Regions from separate parts of the Janthinobacterium sp. JF4 genome, predicted to be linked through region 2. Evidence: predicted binding sites of a transcription regulator. Region 2 holds the regulator's gene; each other region holds the start of a gene.
The links. The regulator FNR, encoded in region 2, switches genes on or off when oxygen is low (the NO sensors DNR and NnrR bind a similar motif). The targets are predictions, from matches to a motif close to TTGATNNNNATCAA.
Positions count from the first base shown of each region.

Region 1: the regulator FNR is predicted to act here: its motif matches at 5,554-5,567, upstream of AC54AF_RS04250 (universal stress protein).
Region 3: the regulator FNR is predicted to act here: its motif matches at 5,351-5,364, upstream of cqsA (alpha-hydroxyketone-type quorum-sensing autoinducer synthase).

Region 1 is NZ_JCAQAV010000003.1:117,936-127,541, reverse strand. Features, by position in the region: gene AC54AF_RS04295 (enoyl ACP reductase FabMG family protein) at 1-905, shown strand, start outside; gene AC54AF_RS04290 (SDR family oxidoreductase) at 984-1,748, opposite strand; tRNA gene AC54AF_RS04285 (tRNA-Leu) at 1,923-2,009, shown strand; gene AC54AF_RS04280 (NnrU family protein) at 2,141-2,719, opposite strand; gene AC54AF_RS04275 (Imm10 family immunity protein) at 2,789-3,181, opposite strand; gene AC54AF_RS04270 (GNAT family N-acetyltransferase) at 3,329-3,745, shown strand; gene AC54AF_RS04265 (M56 family metallopeptidase) at 3,745-4,485, shown strand; gene AC54AF_RS04260 (hypothetical protein) at 4,550-5,050, shown strand; gene AC54AF_RS04255 (class I SAM-dependent methyltransferase) at 5,054-5,437, opposite strand; gene AC54AF_RS04250 (universal stress protein) at 5,732-6,568, shown strand; gene AC54AF_RS04245 (NADP-dependent malic enzyme) at 6,627-8,945, opposite strand; gene AC54AF_RS04240 (hypothetical protein) at 9,144-9,497, opposite strand; gene AC54AF_RS04235 (SMI1/KNR4 family protein) at 9,490-9,606, opposite strand, start outside.
Region 2 is NZ_JCAQAV010000012.1:64,599-74,204, forward strand. Features, by position in the region: gene ccoG (cytochrome c oxidase accessory protein CcoG) at 1-378, shown strand, start outside; gene AC54AF_RS12130 (FixH family protein) at 433-957, shown strand; gene fnr (fumarate/nitrate reduction transcriptional regulator Fnr) at 961-1,719, opposite strand; gene AC54AF_RS12140 (response regulator) at 1,959-5,033, shown strand; gene AC54AF_RS12145 (TOBE domain-containing protein) at 5,101-5,868, opposite strand; gene AC54AF_RS12150 (sulfate/molybdate ABC transporter ATP-binding protein) at 5,909-6,619, opposite strand; gene modB (molybdate ABC transporter permease subunit) at 6,628-7,299, opposite strand; gene modA (molybdate ABC transporter substrate-binding protein) at 7,315-8,082, opposite strand; gene AC54AF_RS12165 (bile acid:sodium symporter family protein) at 8,190-9,203, opposite strand; gene AC54AF_RS12170 (BON domain-containing protein) at 9,411-9,606, opposite strand, start outside.
Region 3 is NZ_JCAQAV010000007.1:119,942-129,547, reverse strand. Features, by position in the region: gene AC54AF_RS09500 (adenosine deaminase) at 1-391, shown strand, start outside; gene AC54AF_RS09495 (ABC transporter permease) at 415-2,946, shown strand; gene AC54AF_RS09490 (response regulator) at 2,949-3,956, opposite strand; gene AC54AF_RS09485 (sensor histidine kinase) at 3,923-5,266, opposite strand; gene cqsA (alpha-hydroxyketone-type quorum-sensing autoinducer synthase) at 5,431-6,675, shown strand; gene AC54AF_RS09475 (MarR family transcriptional regulator) at 6,701-7,153, opposite strand; gene AC54AF_RS09470 (GIY-YIG nuclease family protein) at 7,211-7,558, opposite strand; gene AC54AF_RS09465 (MFS transporter) at 7,577-8,836, opposite strand; gene AC54AF_RS09460 (group II truncated hemoglobin) at 8,969-9,364, shown strand; gene AC54AF_RS09455 (DNA recombination protein RmuC) at 9,370-9,606, shown strand, end outside.

The DNA of each region.
Region 1 (9,606 bases), on a different contig from region 2:
TGGCGAAAGCCATGGCCGAGCTGGACAGCCTGATTCCTGACGGCAGCAACGTGTATTTCGCCCACACCATGGCTGGCGGCATTCCGAAAGTCAAAGTCTTCCTGGCGATTGCCAACCGCATCTATAAAGGCCGCGGCGAGCGCTTCATGTCCTCGCGCGCCCTGCTCGACAGCGACCTGGGTAAATTGATCCTGATGAACTTCGACGAAGTCACGGCCAATACCCTGCAGCACCTGATCGATGGCAGCGCCGCCATCCGCGCCCGCATCGAGCAGACGGGCGGCCAGGTGCGCTACAGCGCCTACGGCTACCACGGCACCGAGATCTTGATCGACGGCAAATACCAGTGGCAAACGTATAGCAACTACACGCAGGGCCTGGCGAAGATGCGCCTGGAAAACGTGGCCAAGGCCGCGTGGGACAAAGGCATCAAGGCCACCGTCTTCAACTGCCCGGAAATCCGCACGAACTCGTCCGACATTTTCGTCGGCGTGGAACTGTCGCTGTTCCCGCTGCTCGACGCGCTGAAAAAAGAAGGCGGCGGCGCCTGGGCCGAAGAGCAATGGAAAATCTGCCAGGGCTTGCTGGAAGACGGCGTCTCGCTGCAAGACTTGCTCGACCGTATCGCCGCCTACAACGGCGACGCCACCAGCGTGCAGTTCCGCAACTTCGCCGCCTGGCCGATGGACAACACGCCGGAACTGGCCGACGTCATGATCGGCACCTCGGACGACATCACCAAGCTGCACAAGGACCGCAAGGAACTGATCACCGACCACCTGAGTTCCTTGGTCCTGGAAGGCACGGGCCCGCTGATGTTCCACGCCATGTCGGAACCGCAAGCGCCCGTCGTCTGGCTCAACCACGACATCATCGCGCGGCAGCTGAACTCGGTTCACAACTGAGCCTGATGTAGCGCAAATCACCGACGGCCCGGCTCATCCCCGGGCCGTCGGCGTTTCCGGCGCCGCGTGACGTATCCCTTACGCGCGCACGATGGACACGCCGCCATCGGCCAGCAGCGCCGTGCCGGTGGTGAAACTCGATGCCTCGGAAGCCAGGTACAGCGCCGAGCGGGCGATCTCGTCCGGCGTGGCCAGGCGTTTCAAGGCATGCAAGCCCGCCACGAAGGCCAGCGCCTCGGGCGTACTGGCCACTTGCCGCCCTATCGGCGTATCTGTCCCTCCTGGCAACAAGGCATTCACGCGGATGCCCGCCGCGCCATACTCGGCCGCCAGGGCCTTCGTCAAGCCGATCACGCCCGCCTTGCTGGCCGCATAAGCGGCCATGCCGGACATGCCCAGCGTATGGCCGACGAAGGTCGAGGTAAAAATCAGCGAGCCGCCGCCGCGCGCCACCATGGCAGGCAGCTGGTACTTGGCCGCCAGGAAGGCACTCGTGAGATTGGTATCGACCGCCGCCCGCCAGTCCTCCAGGGCAAGCTCCGGCGTGGGGCCCATGGGCCCCAGGGTGCCCGCATTATTGAAGGCGATATCGAGGCCGCCAAAGCGTTGCAGCGCCAGCGCCACGGCCTCTTGCGCGCACGCAGCATCGCCCACGTCGCCGGCGCAGGCGACGGCTTGCGCGCCGCCGTCCGCCAGCTGCGCCACCAGCGCATCGAGTTCCTTCCGCCTGCGCGCCACCAGCACCAGCCGCGCGCCATGGCGGGCGAACAGCCGCGCCGCCGCATGCCCGATACCCGAGCTGGCGCCCGTGATGATGGCGACCTTGTTTTCCAGTTGCAACATTTGATTCCCCTTCAAGTGGTTGAAAGGGAAAAGATAGGCCGGCAAGCCAGGCGCGGCACTCCGCTTCTTGCGCCGGAATCGGCGTATTCAAAGATTCTCAACGCTGCTGCAAAACACACGCAAAGCATAAAACTTGCCAGATTGTGACAAATCAGTGATAATGCGTCTCGCGTTGCCGGGATGGCGGAATAGGTAGACGCACGGGACTCAAAATCCCGCGCTGGAAACAGCGTGCCGGTTCGATTCCGGCTCCCGGCACCACAGAATACTTAGTTGTATCCGATTAAACCCGCCCATCGCCAGATGCTGCGGGTTTTTTATATTGGCGCCCCACCTACCCACTTCGTATCAATAGTGCTGAAACGCACGCAATTGCGTTTGCAGCCATCCGCCTATCCAAACGGCCGCACGCCAAACAGCACGCCGTGCAGCCAGAACGCCAGCAGCAGCCACAACACGCAACCCGCGACGATGGCAAGCAGGGTGCCTGCCATGGTGCCGCCCGGGTAGGCCATGCCGGCCGCGCGGTCGCGCTGCACGGCGGAATACAGATCCACTGACGACCAGACGAGAAAGCCGCCGAACAGCAGCACGTCGGCCATGTTGCCGTTGGCCAGCAGATGCGCGACGGCCCACAGTTGCGTGCCCAGCAGCATGGGGTGGTGCACCAGGGTCTTGATGCGGTTGCGCGGCACATTGGCTGCCGCCAATAAAATCAGCGAGAACAGCATCAGCAGGGCGCTGGCGTGGCGCAAGCCCATGGGCGGCGTCCACAGCACCTGCGGCTGCTGGCGCGCCAGGGCGTAGCCCCAGATGATCAGGCCCAGCCCGGCGAACGCCACGAGCGAATACAGCCCCTTCCAGCGTTTTTCGCCCAGGCGCGCCAGCTGGGCGCTGCGCCAGCCGTCGGCGACGATGCGCACCGAATGCAATCCCAGGAACAGCAGCAAACCGAGTATCAGCACCGTCATCGTCTTCTCCCGCAATCAATACCAGCTATCGAGCCTACGCGACACCGTGAGCGGCGCCGTGCGCGCAGATCAACGTTCTTCGCGATAGTAATCGCAGCCCTCGAACGTGGTGCGCAGCGCCTGCTGCAGCTGGGCGTAGCGCTCGGGCGTCAGGTTGAAACGCACGTCGATCTGGCCGTCGTCGTCCATCTGCATGGCGGCCTCGGCATCCATCTGCACGGACAAACGGTTCGGATGCAAAATCACGGCGTGCATGTGGCCGTACCAGGCGAACTCCTGGCCGCCATATTCGATGTACGGCTCGTCCATGCCCATGGCCACGTCCTGCTCGTCATACTCGTCGGCGCGCTGCAGCATCAGGTAGACGGGCTCGCCTTTGCCGGCGGGTGCGGCCAGGGTGGTGATCAGGGCGTCGTCTTCATTGATAACGGACAACTCGGTGGCGGTAAATCCTGCGGACATGGCGTGCTTTCAACAAATAGGGGGATGGCGCCACCATAGCGCAAAAGCGCTGCGGGCAACATAGCGCGCGGCGAAAAAAACGCGCCGTCACGAAAATCCATCGCCGCCTATAATTACCGCTCCAAACTATTTCCACAGGAGACAGCCTTGACCGCAACATCGCCCTACACCATCCGCCTGGCCATTCCCGCCATCGCCACCTACCAGCACCTGCGCGTCGCCGCCGGCATGAGCGCGAAAACCGCGGAAGCGGCGGCCAAGGGCTTGCCGAATTCCCTGTTTGCCGTGCAAGTGCTGCTGGGCGACGAGGTGGTGGGCATGGGCCGTATCATCGGCGATGGCGGCTGCTTCTTCCAGGTCACCGATATCGCCGTGCTGCCGGCCCATCAGGGCAAGGGCCTGGGCAAGCGCATCATGCGCGAGATCATGCAATTCATCGAGACGGAAGTGCCGCCAAGCGCGTATGTCAGCCTGATCGCCGATGGCCAGGCGCAAGAGCTGTATGCGCAATTCGGTTTCAAGCATACGGCGCCCGTCTCCGTCGGCATGGCGCTGGTACGCTAGTGCCTGCCTGGCTGGCTGCCAGCATGGCGCTGCTGCTGAGCGCCGCCGCCTGGCGCGCCGAGCGCCTGCTGCAGCGGCGCGGGCGCACGACGCGCTGGCTGTGGCTGGCGGCCATCGCCGCGTCCGCCATCGTGCCCCTGGCATGGCTGCCCGGCGTGCTGGCGGCCATGCCGGCGGAACAGGCGCAGCTGAAACTGGGCTGGCTTGTGCTATCGAGCGGCATGTTGCTGCTGCTGGCGCTGCGCAGCGTCTGGCTGCTGTCGCACCAGCGCCGCTGGCAAAAAACCACCTTGCTGGGTACGCCCGTGTACTTGAGCGGCGGCATCGGCCCCTGCGTGGCGGGACTGCTGCGGCCGCGCATCGTGATGCCCGTCTGGCTGCAACTGATTCCGCCCCGGCAGCAGGCACTGCTGCTGGCGCACGCGCAATGCCGGCTGGCCGCGCGCGACCCGCTGCTGCTGGCGCTGGCGTACGCCTTGATCGTGCTGATGCCCTTGAATTTACCGCTGTGGTGGCAGTTGCACCGGCTGCGCTTTGCCATCGAAGTCGATTGCGACGCGCGCATGCTGGCCCGCGGCCACGCGCTGCGCGACTATGCCACCGTCCTGCGCCGGCACGGCCAGTATTATTCGGGGCTGACGGGCGCCTCGCCCATCGTGCTGAACGACCCGCACGCACTGCGCCGGCGCCGCCATCTGATGGCCAGATTTACGCGGAACCAGGCGGCGAACTTGCTATAGTAGCGACAACGCCGCGCGGCGCGCCCGCGACCCCGCCTCCCCCCTTCGAAATCAGAGAGATACCATGCTTTACCTGCTTGCCATCGTGATCGTCATCGCCCTGCTGTATTACGTCTTCAGCGGCCGCACGCCCGCCCAGCCGCTGCACAAGCCGCTCATGTCCGTGCGCCAGTACGTGCCGGCGATCCCTGCCGGCGCACCCGCGCACCACTGGAACGATGCGGGGCGCTTTGCGTCGGAAGTGGAAAACGAATCGATGTACCAACCCGCCATCGCCAAACTGGCCGGCGAGCACGGTTCCGGCAACGCGGAAGAAAAATGCCTGGCCCTGCTCGTCTGCGACGACGCCAACCCGTTCCAGGACAAGGCCATCGCCGTCTTCATCGATGGCCAGCTGGTGGGCTACCTGTCGCACAACGACGCCCTGCGCCTGCACCGCAACCTGGGCCGCATGGACCTGGTGGGCCAGCTGACCTCGTGCGACGCCGTCATCCGTGGCGGCGGACTGTGGAACGGCAAGCGCCTGTCGTATGCCGTGTGGCTCGACTTGCAGCCCTACAACTAAAACCTAGGCCGCGCGCGCCAGCCTGACGGCGCGCGTGGCGATAAAGCTGGGCAAGTATTTTTCAATTTCAAAGCGCGGGTGCGGATGCATTTCCTCGTGGTACCCCGCCAGCACGAAGCCCGCCGCCAGCTGGCCGCCGATCTGGCTATCCAGGCCGTGGCCGAAGATCAGCAGCACGCCGCCATCGGCCAGCACGCGCGCGCATTCGCGCCACACGGGGGCGATATCGGGAACGTACTGGTTCGACACGGGATGGACGATGAGGTCGAAACTGGCATCGGCAAAGCCGGCCAGGTCGTGCATGTCGCCCTGCACGGTGGCCAGCAAAAGCAGGATGCGAATGTAGCATGACGCCAGACAAGGCGTCGAGAAGTGAACTCCCGCCACAGCCAGCGTTGTTGCGTCACACAAGGATGTGCCGGACTGATGGCGCCGGCGCCGATGCAGACCACTGGAAGGGCAAGGAGTTCAATGCCATTATCGCTGTCTGTGCCCCGAGCATATTGATGCATATCAAGCAAATCCGCCTTTTCTGGCGATGACATTGCAAATGACCATGGCGTGTCTCCTCTTGACCCATATCAAGTCCAACAAAAGAAAACCGCCGTCTGACACGGCAAGGCTGGACTTGCCCGTGTTGCCGTTCTAGCCTTGTTGATATCCCGACTACCGAGTGACAACATGGCCTACAAATCCATCCTCGTCCACGCCGACCTGTCGCGCCATGCGCCGCAGCGCATCGCCATCGCGGCGCGGCTGGCGCGCGCGCACCAGGCGCACCTGATCGGCGCCGCCATGACGGGCGTATCGCGCTTCACCCTGGAAAACAACCGCGGCATGCGCGGCGGCGCCGTGGCGGCGCAGATTTCGGCCCTGCACGGTCAGGCGGAACAGGCGCTCGACCAGTTCGAAACGCTGGCGCGCCAGGCCGGCGCCGTCTCGCTCGAGCGGCGCCTGATCGAAGACGATGCAGATGGCGGCATGGCCGTCAGCGCCCGCTACAGCGACTTGACGGTGCTCAGCCAGCACGACGACAGCGAGGCGCTGCCCGGCGCCATGAGCGACCTGGTGCCCTACGTGATGCTGAACGCGGCCCGGCCCGTGCTGATCGTGCCGCGCAGCGGACAATTCGCGCAACTGGACAACACCGTCGTGGTGGCATGGGATGGCAGCATGGAGGCGACGCGCGCCATCGGCCATGCCCTGCCCCTATTGCGCGCGGCGCGCCTGGTGGTGCTGGCCCTGCTGCACCCGCCGGCCGGCCACGCGCAGCCGGCCCGCCACCCGGGCGCCGACATCGCCGCCTACCTGAGCCGCCATGGCGTGCCCGTCGAAGTGCGCCCGGCCGTCGCCACGGGCGACATCGGCGCGGCGCTGCTGGCCATGGTCGCCGAAGTGCATGCGGACCTGCTGGTGATGGGCGGCTACGGCCACGCGCGCTTCCGCGAAATCCTGCTGGGCGGCGTGACGGAAACGGTGCTGCGCCAGATGACGGTACCGGTGCTGATGGCGCACTGACGTCAAAAAGCCGCGCCACCCTTGCGGATGGCGCGGCTTTCAAGCGATAGCTAAAACCTTAGGCTTTGCGCTGTGCCACGGCATCGACGACGCACAGCGCCGTCATGTTGACGATGCGGCGCACGGTGGCCGATGGCGTCAGGATGTGCACGGGCTTGGCGCAGCCGAGCAGGATAGGGCCCACGGCGATGCCGTTGCCGGCGGCCGTCTTCACCAGGTTGTAGGCGATGTTGGCCGATTCGATGTTCGGCATGACGAGCAGGTTGGCGTCGTTCTTCAGTGCCGAATTGGGCATGATTTTCTGGCGCAGCTTGCTGTCGAGGGCCGTATCGCCGTGCATTTCGCCGTCGATTTCCAGGTCCGGCGCGCGTTCCTTGACGATGGCCAGCGCGGCGCGCATCTTTTGCGCCGAAGCGCTGTCGCTGGAACCGAAGTTCGAGTGCGACAGCAGGGCCGCGCGCGGCGACAAACCGAAACGGGTCATCTCTTCGGCGGCCATGATGGTGATCTCGGCCAATTGCTCGGCGTCCGGGTTTTCATTGACGTGCGTGTCGACCATCACCAGCTGGCGCTCCGGCATGATCAGGACGTTCATGGCGGCGTAGACATTGCTGCCGGCGCGCTTGCCCAGCACCTGGTCGATGTATTTCAGGTGCAACTGGGTCGTGCCGAAGGTGCCGCAGATCATGCCGTCGGCGTCGCCCTTGTGGATCATCATCGAACCGATCAGGGTGTGGCGGCGACGCATTTCCAGCTTCGCGTATTCCTCGGTGACGCCCTTGCGGCTGGTCATCGCGTAATAGGTGTTCCAGTAATCGCGATAGCGCTCGTCGAAGTCCGGGTTGATGACGTCGAAATCGACGCCTTGCTTGAGGCGCAGGCCGAACTTCTGGATGCGCGCTTCGAGCACGGGTGGGCGGCCCACCAGGATGGGACGCGCCAGTTTTTCATCGACCACCACTTGCACGGCGCGCAGCACGCGCTCTTCTTCGCCTTCGGCGTAGACGATGCGTTTGAGTTCGGCCGGCGTGGACTTGGCCATCAGGAACAGCGGCTTCATGAAGGTGCCGCTGCGGTAGACAAATTGCTGCAGGCTGTCCGCGTACGCCTGCAAGTCCTTGATCGGACGCGTGGCGACGCCGGAATCTTCGGCCGCCTTGGCCACCGCTGGCGCGATCTTGATCAGCAAACGCGGATCGAACGGCATCGGGATCAGGTATTCAGGGCCGAACGACAGGTTGCTGATGCCGTACGTCGTGGCCACGATGTCGGACTGCTCGGCATGCGCCAGGTCGGCGATCGCGTGCACCACGGCGATTTCCATTTCGCGCGTGATCGTCGTGGCGCCACAATCGAGGGCGCCGCGGAAGATGTACGGGAAGCACAGCACGTTGTTGACCTGGTTCGGATAGTCCGAACGGCCCGTGGCGATGATGGCGTCGCTGCGCACGGCCTTGACTTCTTCCGGCAGGATTTCCGGATTCGGGTTGGCCAGCGCCAGGATCAGCGGGTTCGGCGCCATCTTGCGCACCATGTCTTGCTTGAGCACGCCGCCGGCGGAGACGCCGAGGAAAATGTCGGCGTCCGGGATGATCTCGCCCAGGGTGCGCAGCGGCGTGTCTTGCGCGAAGCGTTCCTTGTCCGGGTCCATCAGTTCCGTGCGGCCCTTGTAGACGACGCCGGCCAGGTCGGTGACGTAGATGTTTTTCAAAGGGAAGCCCAGATCGACGATCAGGTCCAGGCAGGCCAGCGCCGCGGCGCCCGCGCCCGACACGACCAGCTTGCAGTCCTCGATTTTCTTGCCGACGGCTTTCAGGCCGTTCAGGATGGCCGCGCCGACGATGATGGCGGTGCCGTGCTGGTCGTCATGGAAGACGGGAATCTTCATGCGGTCGCGCAGCTGGCGCTCGATGTAGAAGCACTCGGGCGCCTTGATGTCTTCCAGGTTCACGCCGCCGAAGGTCGGCTCCAGCGAGGCGATGATGTCGACCAGTTTATCGGGATCCATCTCGTTGATTTCGATGTCGAAGACGTCGATGCCGGCGAACTTCTTGAACAGCACGCCCTTGCCTTCCATCACCGGCTTGGCGGCCAGCGGGCCGATATTGCCCAGTCCCAGCACGGCCGTGCCGTTGGTGATGACGGCCACCAGGTTGCCGCGCGCCGTATATTTATAGGCGTTCGCCGGATCGATGACGATTTCTTCGCACGGTGCCGCCACGCCTGGCGAGTAGGCCAGTGCCAGGTCGCGCTGGTTGGTCAGTTGTTTGGTCGGCGTCACGCTGATTTTGCCGGGGCGCGGGCACTCGTGATACTCGAGTGCGGCCAAGCGCAATTGTTGACGCAATTCTTCTTTTTTATCAGATGACGAATCCATGCTGTGCTGCCTTCCTGTTTGGTCGATCGGGTGTTCCGGATTTTATCAGACCGATTCTTTCAATTAGCTAGGTATTTTCCGCTAGCCACAGTCTGATATCACGAAAACGCATAACCTAGCATTGTAAGGCCGTCCGGCGGCACAAACGTCCTGAACAGCAAAAACTATCAAATTTTAGATTTCAATTAGTTTTTGTGATCAGTCGCCGGGAGCGCGCCACGGCGGCAGCGCGGCGACGGCGCGCTCGATATCGTCCATCTCGTCCGTGCCCAGGCTCGTGTCGAACGGCGCGGACAGGATGCTGCGCATCCGCGCCAGGCGGGTCGTCGCTTGCTGCGCGTCGATGAAACGCGTCGTCTCCGCGCAATACCGCGCGCGGCGCGCGGCATCGGCGCCGTCATCGTCGCCGTCGGGATAATAATGGCGGCCGATGTGATGCAGCGACTGCAGCAGGAATTCGATCTCGCGCAGGATGCGCAGCGCATCCTCGCCGGACAGCACGATGCGGCGGTTGGCCGGCAGCAGGGACGGCGGCGCGGCCGGACTATTCAAAGTTATCCTCGGTCAGGAAGGCATAGTCGTCATCGATCAGCATTTGCAGATAGGCGTCGAAGCTGTCGGCGATGACCAGGTAGCTATCGGGATCATGCAGGAAGCGCAC
Region 2 (9,606 bases):
GCTCTGATCATCATCGCCGTATGTACTTCGCTGGCCCTGCGCACGCCCCTGAAAATGGACGTGATCCGCGACCGCGGTTCGATGGGACGCGAAGTGGAAGAGGGCATGATCGAAAACGTCTACCGCCTGCAGATCATGAACACCTCGGAGCAAACCCAGCATTTTAAAATCAGCGCTTCCGGCTTGCCGGGCCTGACCTTGCTGACACGCGAAGAAGTGACCTTGCAGCCGACGGAAACGCTGGGCTGGCCGATCCGCCTGCGCGCGCCGCACGGCGTCGGCGAGAAGGGCTCGAACAAGATTGCGATCGAATTGCACTCGCTGGACGACCCGTCGCTGCATGTGCGTGAAAGCGCGGTATTCATCGTGCCGCGCTAATGCAGGAAGGCCAGTCCCCGCATGGGGATTGGCCGTTTACACAGGAGAAATACCATGTCTGACAGTCTGAAACTGCAACCGCCCGCCGATCCCTGGTACAAGCATCGCTGGCCTTGGCTGCTGATGATCGGTCCCGGCCTGTCCGTGGTCGTCGGCAGCTTCATGGGCTATATCGCGTTTACGCAGCCCGATGCGCTGGTGGTGGGCGATTACTACAAGCAGGGCAAGGCGATCAACCAGGACCTGCGGCGCGACACGGTCGCCAGCGACCTGGCGATGGACACGAGCTTGTCCTACGATGTGGCGTCAGCGCGCCTGACCGGTTCCGTGCACAGCTTCGGCAAGGCCTATCAGGCGCCGTTGCAGCTGCACCTGGCGCATGCGACGCTGCCGGAAAAGGATATCAAGCTGCTGGTGCAGCCCGATGCGGCCGGCAATTTTACCGTGGCGCTGCCGATGCTCGAGCGCAGCCGCTGGCAAGTGCTGGTGGAAAACGACAAACGCGAGTGGCGCCTGTCCGGCATCTGGACCTGGCCGCTGCAGCGCAGCATCGCGCTGCATGCGGATGAAGAACTGTAAGTCTTACTTGCAGACGTCCGTGCCGGCCGTGATGGCCTTCAGTTTTGCCGGCTGCAGGATCTCGATCTCTCGGTTGGAGACGCGCAGCCAGCCTTCCTTCTTGAATTTGGACAATAACCGGCTGACGCTCTCGATAGTCAGGCCCAGGTAGTTGCCGATTTCCTCACGCGACATGCGCAGCTGGAATTTGCTGCTCGAATAGCCGCGCGCTTCATAGCGCGACGCCAGGTTGACGATGAAGGCGGCAAACCGCTGCGTCGCCTGCATATTGCCCAGCAACAGCATGACGCTTTGCTCGCGCGTGATTTCCTGGCTCATCATGCGGTGGAAATGGCGCAGCAGGGTCGGCATATTGCCCAGCAATTGTTCCAGGCTGGAAAACGGGATTTCACATACTTCGCTGTCTTCCAGCGCCACCGCATTGCAGTGGTGGCGGTCGGCGCTGATGGCATCCATGCCCAGCAGCTCACCCGCCATCTGGAAACCCGTCACCTGCTCCTCGCCGCCCGGATTGATCTGGTACGTCTTGAAGTGGCCCAGGCGGATCGCGTACAGGTTCTGGAACGAGTCGCCGATGCGGAACAGCGAGGCGCCGCGCACGATCTTGCGGCGGCGGCCGATAATCTGGTCCAGCCTGTCCATGTCGCCCACATCGAGGCCCATCGGCAGACACAATTGATGCATGCTGCAGGTCGAGCATCGCGCACGCAACGCCTCCACGTTCACGGTGGGCAAGGTGGGAGTGAGTAGCGCTTCAGTCATGTCGGTACCTTTTAGAAAATGCAATAACAAGTTTACTGCATACAGGGTTGCCATGTGCCAATTTCACTGCAATTCCGCTGAATAAACGACGTTCCGACTTTAATTATATGGCAACATCGTCAAAAGCCCATGCGGAGAGGGCCATTTGCGCGGCGCCGCTTGCCAAGTTGATGTATTGATAGGAAAATTCCTGACAGCATTATCTGCCGCCTGTGCCGCCCGGTACTGAAAAGGAAATCATGAAGCCTCTCGGCATTAAAGCAAAAGTCGCGCTGGCCACCAGCCTGACCTCGATCGCCATGATCGCGCTGGTCACCATGATCCAGGTGCAGCGCATGCGCGACGACTTCACCCGGGTACTGCTGAGCCAGCAGTCGTCCCTGATCGCGCGCACCGCTGCCGAGCTCGACGATAAGCTGGGCATGCTGCTGCAAGTCGTCGCCCTGACGGCCAAGCAGCAGCCGCCCGCATTGATAGGCCAGCCCGTCCAATTGCGCGAATATTATTCGCGCCGTTCCATGCTGGTGCTGTTCGATGACGTGCTGGTGCTCGATGCGCATGGCGCCATCGTGGCCGACATGCCCCAAGTGGCCGGGCGCATCGGCATCAACGTCGCCGAGCGCGAGTACTTCCAGACCGTGCTGCGCACGCGCCAGCCCATGATCACCGAACCGATGCTGGGCAAGGCGAGCGGCATGCCCATCGTGCAGATGGTGGCGCCCGTGCTCGGCGCCGACGGCCAGGTGGTGGGCGTGGTGATTGGCGTGCTGCGCCTGTACAAGGATAACCTGCTGGGCCGCCTGCGCTCGGAAAAGATCGGCAAGAGCGGCTATTACTTCATCGTCACGCGCAGCGCCGTGCCGCGCTACGTGCTGCATCCGGACACCAGCCGCCTGCTGCAGCCGCGCGCGCCGAACGCCAACCTGACCACCACGCAGCTGCTGAAGGACGATGGCGAAGGCAGCATGGTCAGCACCAACAGCCGCGGCATCACGGCCGTCAACAGCTTCAAGCGACTGAAATCGGTGAACTGGCTGCTGGCCGCCTCGCTGCCCCTCGAGGATGCCTTCGAACCCTTCGACGGCGTGCTGTACCGATTGGTGCTGTGGAGCGTCCTCGCCTCGCTGCTGGCCGCTGCCGTTCTGGGCTGGGTCACCGTGCGCCTGCTGTCGCCGCTGGTGCGCCTGCGCGACACCCTGCTGGCCCTGCGCACCAGCGGCAGCCGTTTCACCCCCGTGCCGGTGCAGCAGCGCGACGAGATCGGCGAACTGACGGAAGCGTTCAACGGCCTGATGGGCGAACGCGACCGCCTGCAACAGGAACTCGAATCGCGCGCGGCGGAGCTGGAGCAGGAGCGCGACCGGGCCGAGGCGGCCAACCGCGCGAAGAGCGATTTCGTGGCCAACATGAGCCATGAAATCCGCACGCCCCTCAATGCCGTGCTGGGCATGGTGTATTTGCTGGGTAATACCAAGCTCGATACGGAACAGCGCAAGTATCTGACCATGGTGCGCGTGGCGGGCCAGTCGCTGCTGGGCATCCTCAACGACGTGCTCGACTATTCGAAGATCGAGGCGCGCCGCATGGAATTGTCGCCCGTCGAATTCGACCTCGACGAAGTCATGAATACCCTGGCCACGACGATGACGATGAATGCGGGCGAAAAGGAGCTGGAACTGGCCATCGCCGTCGAGCCCGACGTGCCGCGGCGCCTCGTGGGCGACGCCCAGCGCCTGCAGCAAATCCTCGTCAACCTGGCCGGCAACGCCATCAAGTTCACCGAGAGCGGCGAAGTGGTGGTGGCCGTCAGCCTGGCCGAGAGCGAAAACGGCCGCGCCTGGCTGCGCTTCGAAGTGCGCGACACGGGCATCGGCATGACGGAGCTACAGCAACAGCAGCTGTTCGCCGCGTTTTCACAGGGCGACCAGAGCATCACGCGGCGCTTTGGCGGCACGGGCCTGGGCCTGGCCATCAGCAAGCAGCTGATCCACATGATGGGCGGCGACATCGCCGTCGCCAGCAGCGAAGGCAAGGGCAGCCGCTTCTGGTTCAGCGTGCCGTTCGACATGCTGGCGCAGCCGGCCGAAACGCGGCGCACGCCGGCCCTGGGCCAGCTGCGCCTGCTGGTAGCCGACGACAACCGCACCACGCGCGAACTGATCGTCAAGCTGATCGAGGCGTGGGGCTGGCTGGCCGACGAAGTGGACTCCGGCTTTGCCGCCATCGAGCTGTACCGCGAACGCCTGGCGCAGCAGCAGCCGTACGACGTGGTGCTGGCCGACTGGCACATGCCCGTCATGGACGGCCTGGCCACGGCCAAGGCCATCCGCCAGGCGGCCAGCGGCCAGCGCCAGCCCATCGTGGTGATGGTCAACGCCTTTGCCCGCAACCACCTCGAGGAAATTTCCAGCGCGGCCGAAGCCGACGTCGTGCTGATGAAGCCGATCACGGGGTCGAGCCTGTTCGATGCCCTGCACCAGGCGCTGATCGCCAAGCACGACGGCGGCGAACAGCGCATCCTGCACCAGCCGCTGGGCACGGAACTGGCCGGCGTGCATTTCCTGCTGGTGGAAGACAATCATTTGAACCAGGCCGTGGCGCGCGGCATCCTCGAACACATGGGCGCCACCCTGGACGTGGTGGGCGACGGTTTGCAAGCCGTGGAGCGGCTGCGCACGGAAGCGCTGCGCTATGACATCGTGCTGATGGACATGCAGATGCCCGTCATGGACGGTTTCAGCGCCACCCACATCATCCGCACGGAACTGCGTTTGAGCCTGCCCGTGATCGCCATGACGGCAGGCGTGCTGGCGTCCGAGCGCGAGCGCTGCATGACGGCCGGCATCAACGATTTCATCGCCAAGCCCGTGGTGGTGGAGGAGATGATGGAAGTCATCCTGCGCCACCTGCCCAAGCGCCCGCAAGTGCAGACGGCCGGGCCGGCACGCGTCGCCGATGAAGAAGTGTTTTCCATGGCGCCGCTGATGCGCGTGATGGGACGCGACGCGAAGGGACGCGGCGTGCTGCGGCGCATGGTGGAAGACGCGCTGAACAAGGGCATGACGCCCGTGCGCGACGCCGAAACGGCGTTGCAGGCAGGCCGCCACAGCGACGTGGCGCGCATCCTGCACAGCGTGCGCGGCTCCGTGGGCACCCTGGGCACGAAACGCCTGATCCGCGCCGCGTTTGCTACCGAGGAAGCCATCGATGCGGACCGCCTGGACGAGGTGCCGGCGCTGCTGGCGCACACGGCGCAGGAACTGGAGCAGGCGCTGGCGGCGGCGTCCGACTGGTTGTCGCGGTTGAAGGATTAGGCCTGCAACGTAAAGCCGGGGTCAGACCCGCCGGGCCTGACCCCGGAACTTCGCTCAGCGTCGCCGTTTACGCCGGCACGCCCAGAATCACGCTGGATGCCTTGAACATCGCCGTCACCTTGCTGCCTGGCTCGATGCCCAGCTCGGTGCAGCTCTGGTTGGTGATGATGGCGGCGATCGTGCCGCCGCGTGGCAAGTCCAGCACCACTTCCGTGTTGACGGCGCCCGTCTGCACGCGCGTCACGCTGCCGGTCAACTGGTTGCGCGCGGAAAAGCGCGCCCCTTCGCTGTCCGTCACGAGGATGATGGACGAGGCCTTGATCAGCGCGAACGCTTCCGCGCCTGGCACCAGGCCCAGGCTGGCGCTGCTGCCCTGCGTGACGATGGCGACGATGTGCTGGCCGCCGGGCAATGCCAGCGTGACTTCGTCGTTGACGGCGCCCTGTTTCAGTTCGGCCACCTTGCCGAGGAATTGATTGCGCGCCGTAGTTTTCATGGCCATTCTCCGTATGAGTAACAAATCGTCGGCGATGCCTTCGGCCTGGCTGCCCAGCTGGCGCAGGTAGCGGGCATGCTCGCGCTCGATGATGCGGAAATTGTCGACCAGTTGGCGCCCCCGTGGCGTCAGGCGCGTGCCGCCGCCGCCCTTGCCGCCCGTCAGGCGCTCGACCAGCGGCTCGCCGGCCAGGTTGTTCATGGCGTCGATGGCGTCCCAGGCCGCCTTGTAGCTCATCTTCACAAGCTTGGCCGCCTGCGTGATGGAGCCGCATTCGGCGATGGCGCCCAGCAATTCCACCCTGCCGGCGCCACCCAGGTGCTCTCCGCCCACCGTCATCCATACCGAGCCTTGCAGGCCGATTTCCGCTGCCGCTGATTTATCCAATGCGTTCACCCAATGCCATGTGTTCTTCCCTGTTATCGATCTTTCCGTCGCGCAAGTACAGCACATGCTCGCCCAGGATGCGCGCATCTTCCGGATCATGTGTGATCAGGATCATGGGCACGTCCAGGCGTTGCTGCCACTGGCTCAGTTCCAGCCGCATTTTGACACGCAGGGCCGGATCGAGGGCGGCAAACGGCTCGTCGAGCAGCAGCGCGGCCGGCTCGGCCACGAGCGCCCTCGCCAGCGCCACCCTTTGGCGCTGGCCACCGGACAACTCGTCGGGGAACTGGTGCGCCAGTTCCTGCAAGTGAAACGCGTCCAGCCAATGCTCGACCTTCTGCAATTTTTCGCGCGCGCGCGGGTTGAACCAGCCGCGGCTCAGGCCAAAACCCACGTTCTGGCGCACCGTCAGGTGCGGGAACAGGGCGTAATCCTGGAACAGATAGGCGACGTTGCGCTGCTGCGGCGGCAGGTTGATGCCGGCGGCGGCATCGAACAGGGTACGGCCGTTCAGGCGGATATGGCCCGCGTCAGGCGTGAAGAGGCCGGCAATGGCTTTCAGGGTCATGCTCTTGCCGGCGCCGGACGGGCCATACATGGCGATGCGCTGGCTGCCTGACGTGCATTGCACCTGCAGGTCGAAACGGCGTTTGCCGGAGCGCAAGGTGGCGCGGATGTCGAGGTCGAGTTGCATAGGTGCCATCATAGGCCTCATTTGTGCGCGATGCGCCCGGGCGCCAGGCGGCCAGCCGCCAGCAGCACCACGATGCAGACAAGGGAGATAATCAGGACCAGCGTATTGGCCACGTCGTCCTGGCCCGCCTGCACGGCTTCATACACGGCCACCGACAGGGTCTGCGTCTTGCCGGGGATGCTGCCGGCCACCATCAGGGTGGCGCCGAACTCGCCCAGCGCGCGCACAAAGCCCAGCAGCACGCCAGCGAGAATGCCGCGCCAGGCCAGCGGCAAGGTGACGCGGAAGAAAATCGCCATTTCCGAGATGCCCAGCACGCGGGCCGCCTGCTCCAGCTGGCCGTCGACGGCCTCGAAGGCGGCGCGCGCCGGCTTGAAGACGAGGGGAAAGGCGACCACCGTGGAAGCGATCACGGCGCCCTGCCAGGTAAAGATGAGGTTGATGCCGAAGTTATCCTGCAGCCAGATGCCCAGGGGGCCGCGCCGGCCCAGCAGCACCAGCAAGTAATAGCCGAGCACGGTGGGCGGCATCACCATCGGCAGGGTCAACAGGGCGTCGAGCAGCTCGCGCCCGGGAAAACGCGTGCGCGCCAGCAGATAGCCCGTACCGATGCCGAGCAGCAAATTGAGCGCCGTGGCCCATGCCGCCACTTTGAGCGACAGGGCCAGCGCGGTCCAGGCGATATCCATGCGGGCGCGGTTGCGTTATGGTTTTTTAAAGCCGTATTTGGCGAGGATGGCTTGCGCCGGCGCCGTCTGCAGGTAGCTGACGAAGCGCTTCGCTTCGGCCGCATTGCCGCTGCCCTTGATGGTGGCGATCGGGTACAGCACGGGCGCGTCCAATGGCACCTCCAGCACCACGTTGACCTTGTCTTTCATGATGGCCGCGTCGGTGGCGTAGACGAAGCCCGCATCGACTTCGCCGCGCGCCACGTAGTCGAGCGACTGGCGCACGTTCTGCGTGCCGATGGCCTTGGCTTGCACGGCGTCCCACAGCTTGGCCTTCTTCAGCGCGCCTTCGGAGTAACGGCCGACGGGCACGCTGGCCGGGTTGGCGATGGCCACGCGGGTCACGCCCTTGTGCGTCAGGTCGGCCAAAGCCTTGATGCCCAGCTTGCTATCGTGCGGCACGATCAGCACCAGGCTGTTGCCGACGAAATCCATGCGGTCGGCCGGCAAGACGAGGCCCTGCTTTTGCGCCGCATCCATGGTTTCCTGGTCGGCCGAGGCAAACACGTCCACGGGCGCGCCCTTGACGATCTGCTGCAGCAGCACGCCCGAGGCGGCAAAGTTCAAGGACACCTTGCTGCCCGGATATTGCGCCTCATAGCCTTGCGCCGCATCCTTGAACGCATTCGTCAGGCTGGCCGCAGCCGACACCACCACTTCGCCGGCAACGGCGGAGGTGGCGGCGGTGGCGGCGGTGGCCAGCAGGGCGGCGCCAAGCAGGCGGGCGAGAGAGGTGAGGCGCATGATCGTATCCTTGTAAGTGAACGGTGACAAGGAGCGTAATATACACCCATATATAGCGTTCTGCCATGGCGCAAGTCAAGACAGCTGAACTTGCTTCAAGGACAGCCTTAAGCGGCCACTTTCTCGCTGTCCAGGTCATCCTTGCGCCGCGCATAGCGTTGCGCGATCACGGCGCAGATCATCAGCTGGATCTGGTGGAACAGCATCAGCGGCAAGATCACCATGCCCAGCGAGTGGGTGGCAAACAGCACCTTGGCCATGGGCACACCGCTGGCCAGGCTTTTCTTCGAGCCGCAGAAAACGATGGCGATTTCATCTTCCTTGCTAAAACCCAGGCGGCGGCTGATGAAGGTCATCAAGCCCAGCACCAGTGCCAGCAGCAAGAGGCTGAACAGGCCCAGGGCCACCAGGGTTTCCACCGAAATCGTATGCCACAGGCCCTCGCTGACGGCTTCGCTGAAGGCCGTGTAGACCACCAGCAGGATCGAACCCTGGTCGACATATTTCAGGGTGGCTTTATGGCGGTCGACCCAGCGGCCGATCCAGCGGCGCAGGAACTGGCCGGCCAGGAAGGGCAGCAGCAACTGCATGACGATGGACAGCACGGCGTCCATCGACGACTTGCTTGCTCCGCCTTTCGCCACCAGCAAGCCGACGAGAATCGGCGCGAGGAAGATGCCGATGAAATTCGAGGCCGAGGCGCTGCAGATGGCGGCAGGCACATTGCCGCGCGCCATGGCCGTCAAGGCGATCGACGACTGCACGGTCGATGGCAAGGCGCACAGGAACAAAATGCCCACGTACAACTCGGGCGTGAGGAAGGTCAGCGCCAGCGGACGCAGGGCCAGGCCCAGCAGGGGAAACAGGACAAAGGTACTGGCCAGCACCAGCAGGTGCAGGCGCCAGTGCATGACTCCGGCCACCACGGCTTCACGCGACAGTTTGGCGCCATGCAGGAAGAACAGGGCGCCGATGGCGACGGTGGTGATATGTCCGAAGACCACGGCCGTCGTACCCGTACAAGGCAGGAAACTGGCCAGCGCCACGGTGACGAGCAGGGCAATGGTGAAGTTGTCGGGTTGCAGATTGCGCAACAGGGCGGCGGGGGAAAAGGAAGACATGCGGTAACCTGGTAGTGGCGCAGCCTTGCAACACTGTGCCGGGGATGACAAACAGCGCCGCGAGCGGCGCCAGTGCTGGCCATTCTACCTGTATTGTCCGACTCCTTGCCTGGCGGCATCGGCATGGCTGGCCCGGTAAAACCGTGCGGACAAAAAAATGCCCTGTCCGCGGACAGGGCAACCCGGAGTAAAGTACAGCGCGAGGAATTAACCGGCGGCTTTGACTTTCAGCTCGTTCTTGATTTCTTTCACGCCGCTCACGGAAGCGACGATCTGCACGACGCGGTCACCCGCTTCGGCGCTCGGCACGTCGCCCGACAGGACGACGACACCTTGCTGGGTTGCTACCTTGACTGGCAGGGCAGCGGCTTGCGCATCGGCGCTCAGGGCGGCCTTGGCCGAG
Region 3 (9,606 bases), on a different contig from region 2:
CGAACGCATCGACCATGGCGTGCGCTGCCTGGAAGACGCGGACCTGACGGCCCGCCTGGCGCGTGAGCAAATCGCCCTGACGGTCTGCCCGCTGTCGAACACCAAGCTGCGCGTGTTTGACCAGATGCATGACCATAATCTGGTGCAATTGCTCGACGCGGGCCTGCTGGTAACGGTGAACTCGGACGACCCTGCGTATTTCGGCGGCTACATGAACGACAATTTCGACGCCATCTTCGACGCCTTGCCGCTGGGCCTGTCCCATGCGCAACGCCTGGCGCGCAACGGTTTCATTGCCGCCTTCCTGCCGCAGGCGCAAAAAGACGCCTTCCTCGCTACCGTCGATGCGTATTTTGCACAGCACGCGGCCGCCCACGGCATAGCTCAATAAATCTTCATAAAGACCCGCCGCCCATGTTCCGCCTCTCCCTGAAAATGACCGGCCGCGACTGGCGCGCCGGGCAACTGCGTTTCCTGCTCGTCGCCCTGATCGTCGCCGTGGCGGCCCTGTCGGCCGTCGGTTTCTTTGTCGACCGCCTGCGCGCGGGCCTGAACCGCGACGCGCACCAGCTGCTGGGGGCCGACCTGGTCATCAGCGCCGACCAGCCCGTCAATGCGGCCTGGCGCGCCGAAGCGCAGCAGCGCGGTTTTATCCTGGCCGACACGGTGACGTTCCCCAGCATGGCGCAGGCGGGCGAGGGCGAGCAGTCGAGCTCGCAGCTGGCGTCCATCAAGGCCGTCTCGCCCGGCTACCCGCAGCGCGGCAAGCTGAAGATCACCACCCAACTGAACGAAGCGCAGGATGCCGTCGGCCAGCCGACCAGCCAGGTGCCGGCGCCCGGCACCGTGTGGGTCGATGCGGCCATCCTGGCCAGCCTGAACGCGAAGCTGGGCGACACCTTGACCCTCGGTGACAAGGCATTTACCGTCACGCAACTGATCGCCAGCGAGCCGGACCGCGGCGCCTCCTTCCTCAACTTCGCGCCGCGCGTGATGCTGCCCTTGAGCGACCTGGCCGCCACGGCGCTGGTGCAGAACGGTTCGCGCGTGTCGTACCGGCTGCTGCTGTCGGCGCCGCCCGCCAAGGCGGCCGAGCTTGCGCAGTATCAAGCCTGGCTGGAAAGCCAGATCAAGACGCAGGCAATCAAAGGCGTGCACATCGAGTCGCTGGAATCGGGCAGCCCGCAGATGCAATCGACCCTGGACCGCGCCGACCGTTTTCTGTCCCTCGTCGGCTTGCTGTCGGCCATGCTGGCGGCCGTCGCCGTGGCCATGGCGGCGCGCCGCTTCATGCTCCGGCACCTCGATGCCTGCGCCATGTTGCGCTGCCTGGGCTTGACGCAAAACCAGGTCACGGCCATGTACGTGATCGAATTTCTCCTGGTCGGCCTGGCCGGCAGCGTCGTTGGCGTAGCCGTCGGCTTCGGCGGCCATTTGGTGCTGCTGGAGCTGTTGGGCAAGCTGGTGCAGAGCGATTTGCCGCCCGTCTCCATGCTGCCCGCCCTGCAGGGCGTGGCCACCGGTATGCTGCTCTTGCTGGGCTTTGCCCTGCCGCCGATTTTGCAGTTGCGCAATGTTCCCCATAACCGCGTGATCCGCCGCGAGCAGGAGCCGCCGCAGGCGCTGGCCGTGGCCACGTACGGCCTGGGCATCGCCGCCTTTGTCGTGCTGCTCTTGTGGCAGGCGGGCGACGTGAAACTGGCGCTGCTGACGGCGGCCGGCTTCCTCGGCGGCTTCGCCCTGTTCGGCCTGGCCGGCTGGCTGGGCATCCGCTCGCTGAAAACCCTGCGCGGCGCCTTCAATCACCAGGGCTGGCGCTTCGCCGTCACGTCATTGCAGCGCCGCCCGGGCGCCACCGTCATCCAGGTGGTGTCGCTGGCGCTGGGGCTGATGGCCTTGCTGCTGCTGACGGTGGTGCGCGGCGACTTGATGGTGGCCTGGCGCAATGCCACGCCGCCGGACGCGCCGAACCGTTTCATGATCAATATCCTGCCGGAACAAAAAGAGCCGATTGCCGCGCGCCTGGCGCAGGCCGGCGTGGCCAACGCGCCTTTGTATCCGATGATACGCGGGCGTCTGGTGGCCGTGAATGGCAACGCCATCACGGAAACCACCTACGAGGACGACCGCGCCAAGGGCCTGGCCGACCGCGAATTCAACCTGTCGACGATGGCCACCATGCAGCAAGAAAACAAGCTGGTCGCCGGCAAATGGTTCGGCAATGCGCCCGGTGCGCCGGCTGAGGCGTCGGTGGAGGAAGGCATCGCCAAGACATTGAAACTGAAACTGGGCGACAAGCTGCGTTTCGACATCGCCGGCCAGCCCGTGGAGGCGGCCATCACGAGTTTGCGCAAGCTGGAATGGGGTTCGATGCGCGTCAATTTCTTTGTCATCATCAATCCGGCCGCCATGGCGGACACGCCGCAGACGTGGATCACGGCGTTTCACTTGCCGCCGGCGCAGGCGGACCTGGGCAATGCCTTGCTGCGCGACTATCCGAACCTGACGGTGGTCGACGTGGGCGGCGTGCTCAAGCAAATCCAGGGCGTGCTGGACCAGGTGGTCACGGCCGTCGAATTCCTCTTCGCCTTCACCCTGGCGTCGGGCTTGCTGGTGCTGTATGCGGCGCTGATGGGCTCGCAGGACGAGCGCACGCGCGAAGCGGGCCTGCTGCGCGCGCTGGGCGCCACGCGGCGCCAGCTGGCGCAGGCGCAGCTGATCGAGTTTTCGCTCGTCGGCGCCCTGGCCGGCTTGCTGGCGGCATCGGGCGCGGCCGCCATGGGCTGGGCATTGGCCACCTACCAGTTCAAGTTCGCCTGGAGCTTCGCGCCCGGCGTGTGGGCCTTTGGTTTACTGGCCGGCGCCCTGTGCGCGATTGCCGGCGGCTGGCTGGGGCTGCGCAACGTACTCAAGCATCCGCCGCTGCAAACCTTGCGCGAAGGCTAGTCCTAAGCGCTGACGCTGTCGCCCGCGCCCGCGCGTAAAAATTGCGCATACGACATGACCGGCTGCCCCAGTTGGTGCACCGGCACGTCGAACAGGGCCCAGAGATACGTCACGCGGCCCAGGCAGATGGTGGGCGCGGCGCAGTAGCGGAACCAGTTTTCGCCGATGTGCGCCGCGTACATGCCGTCGCTGTCGGCATCGGAAAAGTAGGGAATCACGCGCATTTCCAGCAGGGCCTGCAGCAATGACTCGGGCGCATCGCTGTCGCGCGCCATTTCGTATTGCGTGTGCAGGCCGCGTTCCGTCTCGATGATCATCAGCTTGGCGTGGCCGTCGCGCGTGAAGAACAGGATGCCGCTGGGATTGGGGAAAATATAGTATTCGACAAAACCATGGCGCTGGCACAGCTCGTGCACGACGGCGGCCAGCGCTTCGTCTTGCAGGAAACTGTAGTCGTGCAGCAATAGCAAGTCGCGCACGGTGTCCGATTGCTGCAGGAAGAACTCGCGCTGCAGGGCATGGATTTCCTGTTCCAGGATGTCGAGCGCGTCGTCGTCGCTCTTTTTGATGTAGCGGTCGATCAAGCCCCGGTTGAAGGCCGTCACGGCCACTTTTTCATCGGCCGCGCCCGTAAATAGAATCTTCTTGCACGGCAAGTCGCGCACGGCTTGGCAAAATTCCAGGCCATTCATCTGCGGCATCGAATAATCGACCACCAGCACGGAGGGCACGGCAAAGCGCTGCGGCTGGCCGCTGATGCGCCAGATGCGTTCGAGGTCGAGCGCCACGTTGCACTGGTCGGACGGCAGGTTTTGCGTGTCGAAATTGACGTGCAGCGGCGTTTCGCCTGGTTGCGCGCTGTGACGCAGCCAGTGCAGGGCGCTGCTGGTGTCGTGGAAAGTCTTGCGCGCCAGGCCGGGATCGAGCTGGAACGCCAGGCTTTTCAGGAAGGAATCGCTGTCGTCGATCAGTACGGTCAGGGTCGGATGGGTGTAGACGGGCAGTTGCATGCGTCACCTTGGGGGGGAGAGGGTTGGAAGCGGGCAGGCAGGGGGTGTGGAAATTCCAGGATGAAAATCGCATACGCATGCTCGCGCGACACGCAGCGGATGCGCGCCTGCCAGGCATTGATGATCTGCCGGCACAGGGCCAGGCCGATGCCGCTGCCGTTGTGCGCGGGATAGGAATAGAATCGGTCGAAGATCAGCGGCAATCGGCTGGTGGCGATGCCGCAGCCCGTGTCGATGAACAGCAGGCGCGGCACGGGATGGGCGCCATCGACGATGATGCGCACGCGGCCCTTGCCGGCGCGGTGGATGCTTTTCAAGGCATTGCGCAGCAGGTTCAGCAGGATCACCACGCACAGCTCCGACTGGCCGGGAAATGTGAAATCGGCGCGCACGTCCACCTTGACGATGTCGCGCTGCGCCGTGCTGGTAAATGGATAGCGGCGCAGCACGGCCATCACGCTGTCGTGCATGGCCACCGCTTCGTTGGCTTCGAGCTTGCGGTTGACGGCGCTGGCGCTGAGCAGGAACAAATCGATCATGTGGTGCATGTGGCGCACCTCGAACTGGATGCGCGCCAGCGCTTCCCGGCTGGCCGCGTCCGGCGGATCGCCTTGCGCATTGTGTTGCAGCCCGCGCTGCAGCCCGCGCACATTCGCCTCGACGCTGACCAAGGGCGTGCGCAATTCGTGCGCCACGCTGCCCAGCCCGGCCGCCAGCCCGGCCAGTTTCTCTTGCGCGCCCACGTGGCGCCCCACCTTGACCACCGACAGCACGGCAATCGTGAACCAGTGCACGGGCAATTGCTGCAAGACGTCGCGGCTGAGGAAAAATGCGGGATCACCAAACACGGCAAACGCCAGGCAGGCCAGCAGGGTGCCGCTCAGGTAGGCCAGCATGGCGATGCGCGTGTCGAAGTGGAACAGCACGACCAGCGCCACGAGCAGTGAATGCATCCACAGCGGCGAGGCGTGGTTCATCAGGAACATGTACGTGAAGAAAAACGGCAGCTCGAAGGTCAGTCCCAGGAACAGGTACACGCTGAACCAGGTATTGCTGAATCGGTCTGGCCATAGCGCGGGCAGGAACAGCAGTGCCGCCACGGCGCGCAGCAGCGGTGATTCATATTCTTGCGGAAAAAAATAATGCCACAGCGCGTAGTACAGGGGCATGCCCAGCGCACCGATGAGCGCCAGGGTGCGCACTTGGGCGCGCCGTACGGGCGTGTGTTCGATGGCGTCGTGGAAATGCAGGAAAGGCTGGAGCAGCTTGCCTTGCCACTGTTTTCCGGAAGGGAACTGCGCAGGCATCATGGTCAGGGGAGGTGTTCGTTGAGGCGTGTCAATACAATATGATCGGCGGGTTCCCTCTCTATCAGCACGATATCAGCATAACTGTTGAGCTGTATCAAACGCTTGCCGGATGGCTCGCGCATGTTGGACGCGGTAGTTCCCCCCGCAACCAATCAGGAGTTCCTATGTCACACGCCCTTTTTCCCCTGTCATCCCGCGCTGTTCACGCCGAGCAACACATGCCTGCCTTCGTGCGCGCGCGCATGGATGAGCATTACGTCGAGCGTATCGAGAAATTGCTCGGCGGCGAGCACTTGCATGAATGGCAAGCCATGCCGGTCAGTGCCGTCATGCTGGCAGGTAATGATTACCTGAACATCGCCGGCGAGGCGGCGCTGCTGGCAGCCCAGGCGCGCGTCTTGCAGGGCGGCGGCGCCGTGCTGATGTCGTCCGTGTTCCTGCAGGAAGGCAGCCGCCAGCACCGGCTCGAACAAGAATTCGCGGACTATCTCGGCAGCGAAGCCTGCGTGCTGGCGCAGTCGGGCTGGGCCGCCAACGTGGGCTTGCTGCAAAGCCTGGCCGGGCCCGGCGTTTCTGTGTACCTCGACATGCAGGCGCACGCCTCGCTGTGGGAGGGCGTGCAATCGGCCCAAGCCGTGCCCGTCGCTTTCCTGCACAATGATGGCGCGCACCTGCAGCGCCAGCTCGACAAGCATGGCCCCGGCATCATCGTCGTCGATGCGCTGTACAGTACCAACGGCAGCGTGGCGCCACTGCTGGAAATGGTGGAAATTGCCGAGCGCAGCGGCAGCATGCTGATCGTCGACGAGTCGCATTCGCTGGGCACGCACGGCCCGCACGGCGCCGGCCTGGTGGCGGAGCTGGGCCTGGCCGGGCGCGTGCATTTCCGCACGGCGTCACTGGCCAAGGCATTTGCGGGCCGGGCCGGGCTGATTACCTGTTCGGCCCGCTTCAAGGGCTATTTTTTGTCTGCCTCGCGGCCTGCCATCTTCAGCTCCTGCCTGCTGGAACACGAGCTGGCGTGGTTCGATGCGGCGCTCGATTTCATCCGCGCCGCCGATGCCCGCCGCGCCGCCCTGCGCCACCACAGCGTGCAGCTGCGCCAGGGGCTGGCTGAGCTTGGCTACAACGTCAGCGACGGCAGCGAACAGATCATCGCGCTGGAAGCGGGCAGCGAACCTGATACCTTGATATTGCGCAAGGCGCTGCAACGGCATGGCATCTACGGCGCCGTCTTCTGCGCGCCGGCCACACCGAAAAACCGTTCGCTGGTGCGCCTGACCCTGAACGCGGGCTTGCGCGAGGATGAGTGCGCAAGCGTGCTGGCCGCCTGCGCCGCCATCCGCGATGAAACGGGCATGGCGCGCTGGCCATCGACGCGGCGTTTGCGCAAGCTGGCGCTGGTGTAAGGATGATGCGTCAGCCGTTTGCGGGCTAGCTGCCGGCGATGCCAGCCAGCAGCCTGGACAGCGGTGCCAGCTGTTCCGCGCTGGCGCTGCCCAGCAATTCCTGGCCCAGCGCCTGCGCCGTCGCATCGGCGTGGACCAGCAGGGCTTGTCCCGCCTCCGTGATGACGGCATAGCCGACGCGCGCATCGCGGGCATCGGCCTGGCGCGCCACCAGGCCAATCTTTTCCAGCGGCATCAGCGAGCGCGTGATGCCCGAGGCCGTCAGCGCCAGGCGCTCGGCCAGGTCGATGCGGCGCAGGCGGCCACCGGGCGCGCGCTGCAAGTGGTACAGCAATTGATAGTCGCCAAAGCTCAAACCATGCAGATTGCCGAGGATGCTGTCGAAGCGGCGCACGATGAGCGCCTGGGCGCGCGCCAGGCGCAGGCAAAAATTCAGCGCGCCATCGCTGTCCTGCGAGAGGGGAGTGTGATCGTTCATGCCATCCTTTGTATTGACTGCGAAGTGCTTGAGTACGCAAGTGTAATGCACTGCCGCTCAATACAGTGGCTGACCCTGTTCCAGCCAGTGCGCGCGGTGCAGGGCCAGCAGGGCGCCCAGTTCGGCGTCCGCATCGAAGGCGGGGTCATCTAGCAGCTTGACGCTGTCGATGATCTCGCAGGAAAAGGCCGCCGCGCCATCGCGCCGCCAGTCCGCCTGCAGCAGGGCATTGCGGTGCTTGCCCAGGTTCAGTTCGAAGCGGTGCCGGTTCAGCATGCCTGGGGCGTTACGGCTGCATTCGAGCAAGGTCCGTCCGCTGGGCAGGTGCCGCAGGGCGATGATGCCCAGCGGCGGCGGCTGTTGCCGGTAGGCCGCTTTCAGGGCCGCTTGTCGTGTTTTATCCATGCTGTGACTGCCTTAAGGTTAAATGACGTAATCGCTCGTTCCGATGCGGGGAATGTCCGTCCACAGGACGGCGGCCAAGGCGGCGGCCAGCAGCAGGGCGCCGCCGCCGCAGAACAGCTCGCTCACGCTCAGGTGGCGCAGCAGTGCGCCCGTGGCCGCCGCCGACAGGGGCGCCAATCCCAGGAAGATGCCCATGAACAGGGCCATCGCCCGGCCCAGCATGGCGGGCGCCACGCGCCGCTGTATCCACGTAAAGATGGCCACCTGCACATAGCCGCCCAGCATGCCCGTGACGGCCAGCAGGGCCGCGCCTTGCCAGGCCGTGCTGACCTGGCCCAGCGCCATCAGCAGGATGGCGACGATGGCGTCGGCGGCCAGCAAGGTGGCGCCGAAATGGCGGCGCAGCCAGGCGCCGCCCAGGCTGGACGCCAGCATGCCGGCCAGGGTGCCCGCGCCGTGCGCGCCCATCAGCAAACCCAGCGCCGCGGCGCCGTGCAGGCGTTCGCTGGCCAGTACGGGCAAGGCCACCTGCAGCGGCCCCATGACGAAGAACGCCACCACCGCCCAGTACACATAGCAACTGCGCAAGGGCATGTCGCGCCACACCATGGCCAGGCCTGCCGCCATGTCGCGCCACATGCCCTGTGCCGCCGCCACGGCCAGTTGCCGCAAGGTGATTTGCCGCAAGGTCCAGGCGGAGAACAGAAACGTCAGCGCATCGATGGCAAAGGCGGCGGCCAGCGCCGCCATGCTGGTGTGACGGGCACCATCGTGGGCGCCGAGCACGAGCGCCGCCAGCAGGGGGCCGGCCAGCAAGGACAACTGGCGCGCACCCATCTGCAGGCTGTTGGCCGTTTGCAGCGACTGCGGCGGCACGGCTTGCGGCAGGATGGCCGTGCCTGCGGGAATGCCGAAGGCGGAAGCGATGCCGAGCGCCAGCGCGGCCGCATACGCCAGCGCCAGGCTGGCCTGGTCCAGCATCAGCAGCCCGGCCAGCGCCAGCAGGATGGCGGCATTGGCCAATTTGCTCAGCAGCAGCACGCGCCGGGGAGAGTAGCGGTCGGCGACCGTGCCGCCCAGCAAGATGAGCACGGCGCGCGGCGCGCCCATCAGGGCCACGGCGATGCCCAGGCTGAGGCTATCGCCCGTCAGGCTCAGCACCAGCCACGGCAGGGCCAGCATGCTGAACTGGTCGCCCAGCATGGACACCAGGCCGCCGCCCAGCAGCCAGCGGAAGTTGCTATTGCGCATCAAGTGGGATTCTGCGGTGGTCGACATGGTTTAGCCGTTTGTGTGTAAAAGTTGAATAGTAGTTGATATAAGCTTGATCAGTCAAGTATATTGCTCTTTATTCCGGCAGTAGCAGCGGGCGCCGCATGGGCCGCTGGCGCTTGCGCTATCATGGCGGCCATGACTGATACCACTGCCCCCACCCTGTACGAGACCATCGGCGGCGCCCCCGTGCTGCGCGAAATGGTCGACCGTTTTTATGACTTGATGGAACTCGAGCCCGAGTTCGCCGGCATCCGCGTCATGCATCCGCCCTCGACGGACGGTTCGCGCGACAAGCTGTATTTCTTCCTGACGGGCTGGATGGGCGGACCGGATTTGTATATCGAGAAATTCGGCCACCCGCGCCTGCGCGCCCGTCACTTGCCCTACGCCATCGGCACGAGCGAGCGCGACCAGTGGCTGCGCGCCATGGCCTGGGCCATGGAAGACACGGGCATCGAAGAGTCCTTGCGCGTGCGCCTGATGGAATCGTTCTATCAGACGGCCGACTGGATGCGCAACAAACCTGACTGAGACCCATGAGCCCAATCGAGTTTTACAGCCTGCTGGGCGCCGCCATCGTCGCCATCGTCTTGTTGCTATTGATCTTGCTGCGCCCGCGTGGCGCGGCCGGCGATGGCGCCACCACCCTGGCCCTGGTGCAGCAGCACCAGCAGCAAAGCCTGGACCGCATCGACCGGGTCGAGCGCGAAGTGCGGCTGCAATTGCAGGCGTCGGCGCAAGCGGCGCGCCAGGATATGGCCACCGGCCTGGCG